One region of the Priestia sp. 53B2 genome, then DNA from elsewhere that is predicted to be linked to it. Evidence: a T-box and tRNA genes for the amino acid it is inferred to sense, from the RefSeq annotation. Region 1 holds a T-box; the other holds one or more tRNA genes.
What was found. The T-box of region 1 lies ahead of serS (serine--tRNA ligase). A T-box ahead of a tRNA ligase gene usually reads a tRNA of that ligase, here a tRNA-Ser.
Positions count from the first base shown of each region.

Region 2: it encodes a tRNA-Ser, which carries the amino acid that the T-box ahead of serS (serine--tRNA ligase) is inferred to sense. The anticodon was not compared.

Region 1 is NZ_JBLZXA010000010.1:3,875-8,295, reverse strand. It holds gene ACN6NE_RS11100 (deoxynucleoside kinase) at 1-476, shown strand, start outside; tRNA gene ACN6NE_RS11095 (tRNA-Ser) at 597-689, opposite strand; gene serS (serine--tRNA ligase) at 801-2,078, opposite strand; T-box leader at 2,131-2,343, opposite strand; gene pdxT (pyridoxal 5'-phosphate synthase glutaminase subunit PdxT) at 2,401-2,988, opposite strand; gene pdxS (pyridoxal 5'-phosphate synthase lyase subunit PdxS) at 3,010-3,897, opposite strand; gene ACN6NE_RS11075 (serine hydrolase) at 4,088-4,421, opposite strand, start outside.
Region 2 is NZ_JBLZXA010000008.1:737,641-742,061, reverse strand. It holds gene ACN6NE_RS07205 (DUF1189 domain-containing protein) at 1-358, opposite strand, end outside; gene ACN6NE_RS07200 (DUF456 domain-containing protein) at 706-1,191, shown strand; tRNA gene ACN6NE_RS07195 (tRNA-Asn) at 1,254-1,328, shown strand; tRNA gene ACN6NE_RS07190 (tRNA-Met) at 1,330-1,403, shown strand; tRNA gene ACN6NE_RS07185 (tRNA-Asn) at 1,444-1,518, shown strand; tRNA gene ACN6NE_RS07180 (tRNA-Ile) at 1,522-1,598, shown strand; tRNA gene ACN6NE_RS07175 (tRNA-Ser) at 1,610-1,702, shown strand; gene sodA (superoxide dismutase SodA) at 1,900-2,508, shown strand; gene ACN6NE_RS07165 (MFS transporter) at 2,638-3,915, shown strand; gene ACN6NE_RS07160 (peptidoglycan D,D-transpeptidase FtsI family protein) at 4,077-4,421, shown strand, end outside.

The sequences.
Region 1 (4,421 bases):
ACTTTCTAGCGGAACGCTTTAAAGAACAAAAGAAAATTTTCGAGTATGGCGGCGGCTTCATTCAAGACAGATCCATTTACGAAGATACCGGTATCTTTGCTAAGATGCATTTTGAAAAAGGAACGATGTCTAAAGTAGACTATGAAACATATACAAGCTTGTTCGATGCAATGGTTATGACTCCATATTTCCCTCATCCGGACCTGCTCATTTATTTGGAAGGCAGCTTCGAAGATATTGTAGATCGCATTCAAGAAAGAGGGCGACCAATGGAACAACAAACGCCTCTTGATTATTGGAAAGAGATGCACGCCCGATACGAAGACTGGATTAATAACTTTACGGCTTGCCCTATTCTTCGTTTAGATATTAGAGAATACGACCTTATCAAGGATCCTGATTCAATTGAATCAATTGTTGAAAAAGTGGCTCGCTTTTTACAACATAATGAAAAGCTAAAACGTCGTCATCTATAAAAAAATGCCGCTTTAATAGATAAAGCGGCATTTTTAACAAATAAAAAACCGTTACTTATAAGTAACGGTTTTCCAATCTCCAATTTATCGCGCTATGTTAATTGCATTATAAGTCAAATATGGCGGAGGAAGAGGGATTCGAACCCCCGCGGGCTTTAACACCCCTGTCGGTTTTCAAGACCGATCCCTTCAGCCGGACTTGGGTATTCCTCCGTATCGACAAGTATTAATTTATCATATACAAATAATGAAGTCAACTCTTTTATTGATTTTTTTAAAAAAGATGTTCATTAAGAATTAATTCTTAATGAACATCTTTTACTTTTATTTAGAAATAAATTCTTTATTTCCCATATATGGACGCAGCACTTCTGGAATTTGAATTGATCCATCTTCCTGCTGGTAGTTTTCTAAAATTGCAGCTACCGTACGGCCAATCGCTAAGCCAGAACCGTTTAGTGTATGAACATGCTCTGGTTTTGCTTTTGTATCACGGCGGAAGCGAATATTAGCACGACGAGCTTGGAAGCTTTCAAAGTTTGAACAAGAAGAAATTTCACGATACGTTTCATAACTTGGAATCCAAACTTCAATATCATACTTTTTGGCTGCTGTGAAACCTAGGTCAGCTGTACACATGCTTAGAACTCGGTAAGGTAAACCTAATAGTTGAAGAACCTTTTCAGCATGGCCCGTTAATTTTTCTAATTCATCATAAGAATCTTCTGGCTTAACAAAGCGAACAAGTTCTACTTTATTAAATTGATGCTGACGAATAAGACCACGTGTATCTCTTCCTGCAGAGCCTGCTTCTGAGCGGAAGCAAGCACTATACGCTGTATAAGCAATTGGAAGCTGATCTCCGCTTAAGATTTCATCACGGTGTAAATTTGTAACTGGTACTTCAGCTGTAGGAATTAAGAAATAATCTTCTTCTTTAATCTTGAATGCATCTTCTTCAAATTTAGGAAGCTGCCCTGTTCCTGTCATGCTTGTACGATTTACCATATATGGAGGAAGAATTTCTTCATAACCATGCTCATCCATATGTAAATCCATCATAAAGTTAATAAGAGCGCGTTCTAACCTTGCACCTAACCCTTTATAAAATACAAAGCGGCTTCCCGTTACTTTCGAAGCTCTTTCAAAATCTAAAATATTTAAATCTGTTCCTAAATCCCAATGCGGTTTTGGTTCAAAATCAAATTGTTTAATTTCTCCCCATTTGCGAACTTCTACGTTATCATCTTCAGTTTCACCTACAGGCGTACTTTCATGTGGAACGTTAGGAATTGAAAGCAGCAATAGTTCTAATTCTTCTTCAACGCTGCGAAGCTCTTCATCCAATTGCTTTACGCGGTCTCCTACTTCACGCATTTCAATGATTAAATGATCAGCATCTTGTTTTTCACGCTTCAATTGTGCAATTTGCTGTGATACTTCATTTCGCTTGCTTTTTAACTCTTCTGTTTGAGCAATTAGCTCACGGCGTTTTGCATCTAACTCTTCAAAGCGACCTAAGTCCGTTAAGTCCTCACCACGAAACTTGAGCTTTTCTTTTACTTCTTTAAAATTAGCACGTAAAAATTTTAAATCTAACATACTTAGTACCTCCTTTAGTATAAAAGGGCAAAATAAAAACTCTCATCCCCATGAAAGGGACGAGAGTTTACCCGCGTTGCCACCCTAATTGAAAGCTAAAATAAGCCTTCCTCTTAAACCAGATAACGGATGAACCGAAACTGCCTACTACTTTTTCGACAGCTTACTCCAGGACGGATTCATAAGAATTGATTATCGATTCACACCAGCCATCGACTCTCTTGAAATCAAAAATCTTATTACTATTTCCTATCAACGCTTTATACCAATATCATTTTTATTAATCATAATGTACTACAAGTCTTTACAAGATGCAATTCATTTATACAGGTTTTTTTGAAGCTTCTTCAACCATTGCTACAAAATACTGCGCCATGCGAGCATCATCTGTTAATTCCGGATGAAACGAACATCCCAAGAATTGACCTTGTCTTGCTGCCACAATTCGATCATTATGCATTGCTAAGACTTCAACGTTTTCTCCTACTTCTACAATATGCGGAGCACGGATAAATACGCCTATAAAATCTTCACCGATATCTTTAATATTTAGGGCAGCTTCAAAGCTATCCCGTTGACGTCCAAACGAGTTTCGAGCTACCGTAATATCCATAACACCTAAATGAGGCTCTTCACGGTCCACGACTTGTCCTGCGAGTAAAATTAAACCCGCACACGTACCAAACACCGGTTTACCTGCTTGTGCAAACTGGCGAAGAGGTTCCATAAAATCATACTTGTCGATCAGACGACGCATTGCTGTGCTTTCACCGCCCGGTAGGATTAAACCATCTACTTCGTCTAGCTGTTCAACTTTTTTAATGATAATGGCTTCGGCGCCTGCTGCTTCTAATGCTTGTGCATGCTCGCGAAAGGCACCTTGTAACCCTAACACGCCTACTTTTACCATTTTGTCAAAACTCCCTTTAAATTACCATCCACGCTCTTGCATGCGGTTTTCTGGTAATAATGATGAAATTTCAATCCCTTTCATTGCACTTCCTAATCCTTTTGACAAGTTTGCAATCAGTTCATAGTCTTGATAATGTGTTGTTGCTTCCACGATTGCACGTGCAAACTTTTCAGGGTTGTCTGATTTGAAGATTCCTGATCCAACGAACACGCCGTCCGCTCCAAGTTGCATCATTAACGCTGCGTCTGCTGGTGTTGCTACACCGCCTGCTGCAAAGTTTACAACCGGTAAGCGGCCTTCACGTTTAATTTGCAGTAATAACTCATAAGGTGCGCCTAATAGTTTTGCTTCTGTCATTAACTCATCTTCGTCCATGCCCACAACTTTACGTACTTGAGCGTTTACTTGACGCATATGACGCACTGCTTCCACAATGTTTCCTGTCCCTGGTTCGCCCTTTGTACGAAGCATTGCAGCTCCTTCAGCAATACGACGAGATGCTTCGCCAAGATCACGGCAACCGCACACAAATGGAACCGTAAATGTATTTTTATTTAAATGAAACTCCTCATCAGCTGGAGTCAACACTTCACTTTCATCGATGTAGTCTACACCCATCGCTTCTAGCACGCGTGCTTCAACAATATGGCCAATACGAGCTTTTGCCATAACTGGAATGGACACAGCATTCATCACTTCTTCAACAATTGTTGGGTCTGCCATACGAGACACGCCGCCTGCTGCACGGATATCAGCTGGGACACGCTCTAATGCCATAACGGCAACAGCGCCTGCTGCTTCTGCAATTTTTGCTTGCTCTGCATTGATAACGTCCATGATGACGCCACCTTTTTGCATTTCCGCCATTCCTCGTTTTACACGATCAGTACCTGTAATGTTATTCATGTTTGTCTTCCTCCTGTATCAAGTGTTTCACAATAATTTTTAGTGTATATACAAAATTCAAAACTTAGTGTCTATTCTACCGCATTTTTCGGAAAATTCCTATCTAATTTATAGATTATATACAAACAAATCTAAAAATAAAAAGAAGAGATACTCTCTTGTAGTATCTCTTCTTTCTCTTGAGTTATCATTAAAACCAGTTATTCACTGTATTTGCAGCATTCATCCAAATATCGCTGAAGAAGTTGCCAATACTGCGGATAGCCAGAGAGAACCATCCAGCCTTTTCAACAGATTCGTTTGTCACAACCGGCGTCATGCTATCTGTAGTTTGACCTCCTACATAGCCTAGATCTTTGAGATTGCTGTTTGTTGCACTCACATAAGCAACTGTTTCTCCTTTTTTAATAGGAGCAACAACTTTTTGATCGTTCATAACTTTATCGTTTAACTTAAAGTTGATTTTAGTACGATCTTTTTGACCTTTTTCGGTAATAATCTTTACCGAATTCTTTGGAGAAACG
Region 2 (4,421 bases), on a different contig from region 1:
TCGTGATGTAAATTCCATCCTTTAAAAAACCAATTGCATGAGCAGGGGAATGAAACCGTTCAATAGACTGTGAGGGGTTTAAGATAAAAGCGGTACCGTTTACTTTTTTAGTGAAAGGTTGACTTGACGTAAGCTGTGAGTTTGAAATAGAAAAAGAAGAAACAGATTTCGGAAGATCTGTAGTAGCGATATGATAGCCGTTTACAATCGTCAAAGTCATAAAGAAAAATGTAGGCAGCAAAGAAATAAATGTTAAAAACAGCACAAAGCCAATTGTTTTATTCGTATGCTCAAAGCGAAGCGACCTTATTTTTTTGAAGGAAGTAAAACTCCATGCCATCTTTTTCAGCATGCTCATTGTAAAGCCTCCTCTTATTGAAGATTCTGATTATACCTTATTTTATAGCGAAAATTTAAGGTTTACAATAGATTTTAGAAACCGTTACCAATTAAAATGATGCGGTGGAGCGTTTTGTCACAAGCACATCTTATGCGTATATGTACAGGTTTTGCCGTCATTGTTTTTGGGGATATTACGGACAGCTTGAGGACCGTGCTGTTAATATTGTAGAGGTACACTCGAGAATCATTATTTGAAGAGGTATTCGAAAGTAAAATAAAGGAAGGAATCGTCGTGCAAGGTCTTTCTTTATAGGAGTGATTATTGTATGATAAATAGTAATAATAAAAAGGATAGGTGCGGACATGGCTATTTTATGTTGGACATTAATTATCATTAGCTTTGTTGTATCGTTTGTTGGGTTGGTTTATCCCATCATCCCAAGCGTGCTATTCGTAGCTCTAGGATTTGTTATATACGGTTTATTTTATGATTTTAGCTCCTATAGCTGGTTATTTTGGGTGATACAAGGATTGTTAGTTGTCGCACTTTTTTTAGCAGACTATATAGCTAATATTATTGGTGTGAAAAAATTCGGAGGCACTAAAGCAGGTGTTTGGGGAAGTACAGTTGGGCTGCTTGTGGGTCCGTTTGTCATTCCGGGATTTGGAATTATTTTAGGGCCGTTTATCGGAGCGATTGTAGGAGAACTGATTGTTCATCGGACCACAATTAGCAACGCAGTAAAAATTGGAGTAGGTTCAGTTATTGGCTTTTTTAGTGGCGCTATTTCAAAAGGATTTATTCAACTGCTGATGATTGCCTATTTTTTATACGCTGTTTTAAAATAATATATTGACTTTAGGCTAGAAACATGTTAAATTTTTAATGTCGCTAGTAAATGTTATATTGTTCCACAGTAGCTCAGTGGTAGAGCTATCGGCTGTTAACCGATCGGTCGTAGGTTCGAGTCCTACCTGTGGAGCCATGGCGGTGTAGCTCAGCTGGCTAGAGCGTACGGTTCATACCCGTGAGGTCGGGGGTTCGATCCCCTCCGCCGCTATTTTCCAATTTACGTTTGTGACATACATAATTCATATTGTTCCACAGTAGCTCAGTGGTAGAGCTATCGGCTGTTAACCGATCGGTCGTAGGTTCGAGTCCTACCTGTGGAGCCATGTGGACCCTTAGCTCAGCTGGTTAGAGCAGACGGCTCATAACCGTCCGGTCGCAGGTTCGAGTCCTGCAGGGTCCACCATTTATAGGGTTGGAGGAATACCCAAGTCCGGCTGAAGGGATCGGTCTTGAAAACCGACAGGGGTGTTAAAGCCCGCGGGGGTTCGAATCCCTCTTCCTCCGCCATACTATTGTCTATTCAAAGCTTCTTTTGAGAAAAAGAAGCTTTTTTTATGTTTAAAAGAATAGCGAATGGGAATTAGGTAAATATAAATCATGGATTAGAAACTTTTTATTTGAAACAGTAGGGTAAATTTGCTAATCTAAACGTATATGGTGCTTTTGCGCCAAAATGCTTACATATTTTGAAGGAGGAATTATTCATGGCTTACAAATTACCAGAACTACCTTATGCATACGATGCACTGGAACCACATATCGACAAAGAAACAATGAATATTCACCACACAAAACATCACAACACATATGTTACAAACCTAAACGCTGCTGTTGAAGGCAAAGCGGATTTAGAAAGCAAAAGTATTGAAGAGTTAATTTCAAACTTAGATGCTGTTCCTGAAGATATCCGTACAGCAGTACGCAATAACGGTGGCGGTCATGCGAACCACTCATTATTTTGGACAATCCTTTGCCCTAACGGCGGCGGTGCTCCAACTGGTGAATTAGCAGACGCTATCGCTAGCAAATTCGGCAGCTTTGATCAATTCAAAGAAGAATTTGCAAATGCAGCTAAAACTCGCTTCGGTTCTGGCTGGGCTTGGTTAGTTGTAAACAACGGCGAATTAGAAGTAACAAGCACACCAAACCAAGATAGCCCATTAATGGAAGGCAAAACGCCAATTCTTGGTCTAGACGTTTGGGAGCACGCTTACTACTTAAATTACCAAAACCGCCGTCCAGATTACATTTCAGCATTCTTTAATGTTGTAAAATGGGACGAAGTTGCTAAGCGTTACGACGCTGCAAAATAAGCTGAAGACGTATTCAAGAGCCAGTAAAGTAATTATTACCTTTACTGGCTTTTTTGTTTTCCAATTCTTTTACATATCTCCTTTTCTTTTTCACACACTAGGTGTAGAAGAGAAAAGGAGTTTTTTAATATGGCTTTATTAAAAAAAGTAGTTGGAGATGTAGAAGTTAGTAAAGATTTACTTTTGCTTTTAATTATAGGCGGTCTTTATGCCTTGGCTATTTCAATTTCCAATTCGTTTGTTAACATTTATCTGTGGAAACAATCAGGCGAATTTTCGGATCTCGCTATTTATAATTTAGCGGTAGTGGTGCTTCAGCCGCTTACGTTTATTTTAGCAGGTAAATGGGCCAAACGAATTGACCGTGTTGTGGTTTTAAGGTTAGGTGTATCTTTTTTAGCTGTTTTTTATATCGCTGTATTAGTCAGTGGAGCTAACGCAGCCGAGTATTTAGTAGTGCTTGGTGGACTGCTGGGTATAGGATATGGCTTTTATTGGCTAGCTTTTAATGTGCTAACTTTTGAAATTACAGAACCTGATACAAGAGACTTTTTTAACGGATTTTTAGGGATCTTAAACTCTTTTGCAGGGATGATTGGTCCTTTAGGAGCGGGCTTTGTTATTTCCGCTTTGTATGAATCACTTGGGTATAAAATTGTATTTGGTGTATCTTTGCTATTGTTTATCGGTGCCGTTGTGCTTAGTTTTTTTATTACAAGACGCGCAGCGGAAGGAGTATACAAATTTAAAGAAGTATGGGCTGAAAGAAAAGTCAATAAAGACTGGAATCGAATATTGCAGGCTCATTTCTTTCAAGGGTTGCGTGAAGGTACGTTCATTTTTGTTGTATCCGTCATGGTATTTATTACGACGGGAAGTGAATTAGCTTTAGGAACATATGGACTGGTGAATTCAGCGGTTGCGTTTGTAGGATACTATGTTGCCTCAAGATTTATTAAGCAAAAAAATCGCCTTCGATTTATCTTCACAGGGGGCCTCCTTCTCTATGGAGCAGTCTTTTTGCTTATCTTTAACTTATCGTATCCAAAGTTAATTATATATGCTGTTTGTATTGCCATTGCCTATCCTATTTTGTTGGTTCCATTCATTTCTCTAACATACGATGTGATTGGACGAGCGAAAGACGTTGTTTCAAAAAGAATTGAATACATTGTTGTCAGAGAAGTATTTCTGAATATTGGGCGCGTCGTTTCCATATCTTTGTTTTTAATAGCTGTACTATTTTTTGATGAAGCAAAAAGTATTCCCATTTTGTTAGCTATTGTTGGAGCAGGGCATGCGATCATTTATTTTTGTGTGAGACATATCTCACAGCCTCTGCACAAAAAAGAAACGACTGTTACTCCTCCGGTATTAAATGAAGGAGACGGAGAGTCTCCAGCTTAGAGTATTGTGAGCTCCTTCATTTGTACTATGGAAAATGTCTCGCTTTTCTTTTAGAATAAATACGTTGTGTAAATAGGCACCTGCCAGGTGTCTATTTATTTGCTAAATGTCTGATTTTATGGTGTTATGGTATATATGTTTTATAAAGTGTAGGTGTTGGTATGAAAAAGAAAAAAAGAAGAAAAAGTCACGTGCCTTTTCGTGTGAACTTACTTTTCTTGACCGTATTTGCCCTATTTTCCGTATTAATTTTGCGGTTGGGACTTGTTCAAATTGTGTACGGTGAGAATTACGAACGAGAAGTCGAAAAAACACAGGACGTTACGGTCAGTACGCCTGTTCCTCGAGGGAAAATGTACGATCGTTATAACCGCGTAATTGTAGATAATACCTCTTTAAATACGATTACATATACTCGTTTTCAAGGAAATACAGCTGAAGAAAGGCTGCGCATCGCTAAAAAGTTAGCCACTATGATCGATGTTCCTTACACCACAAATGTGATT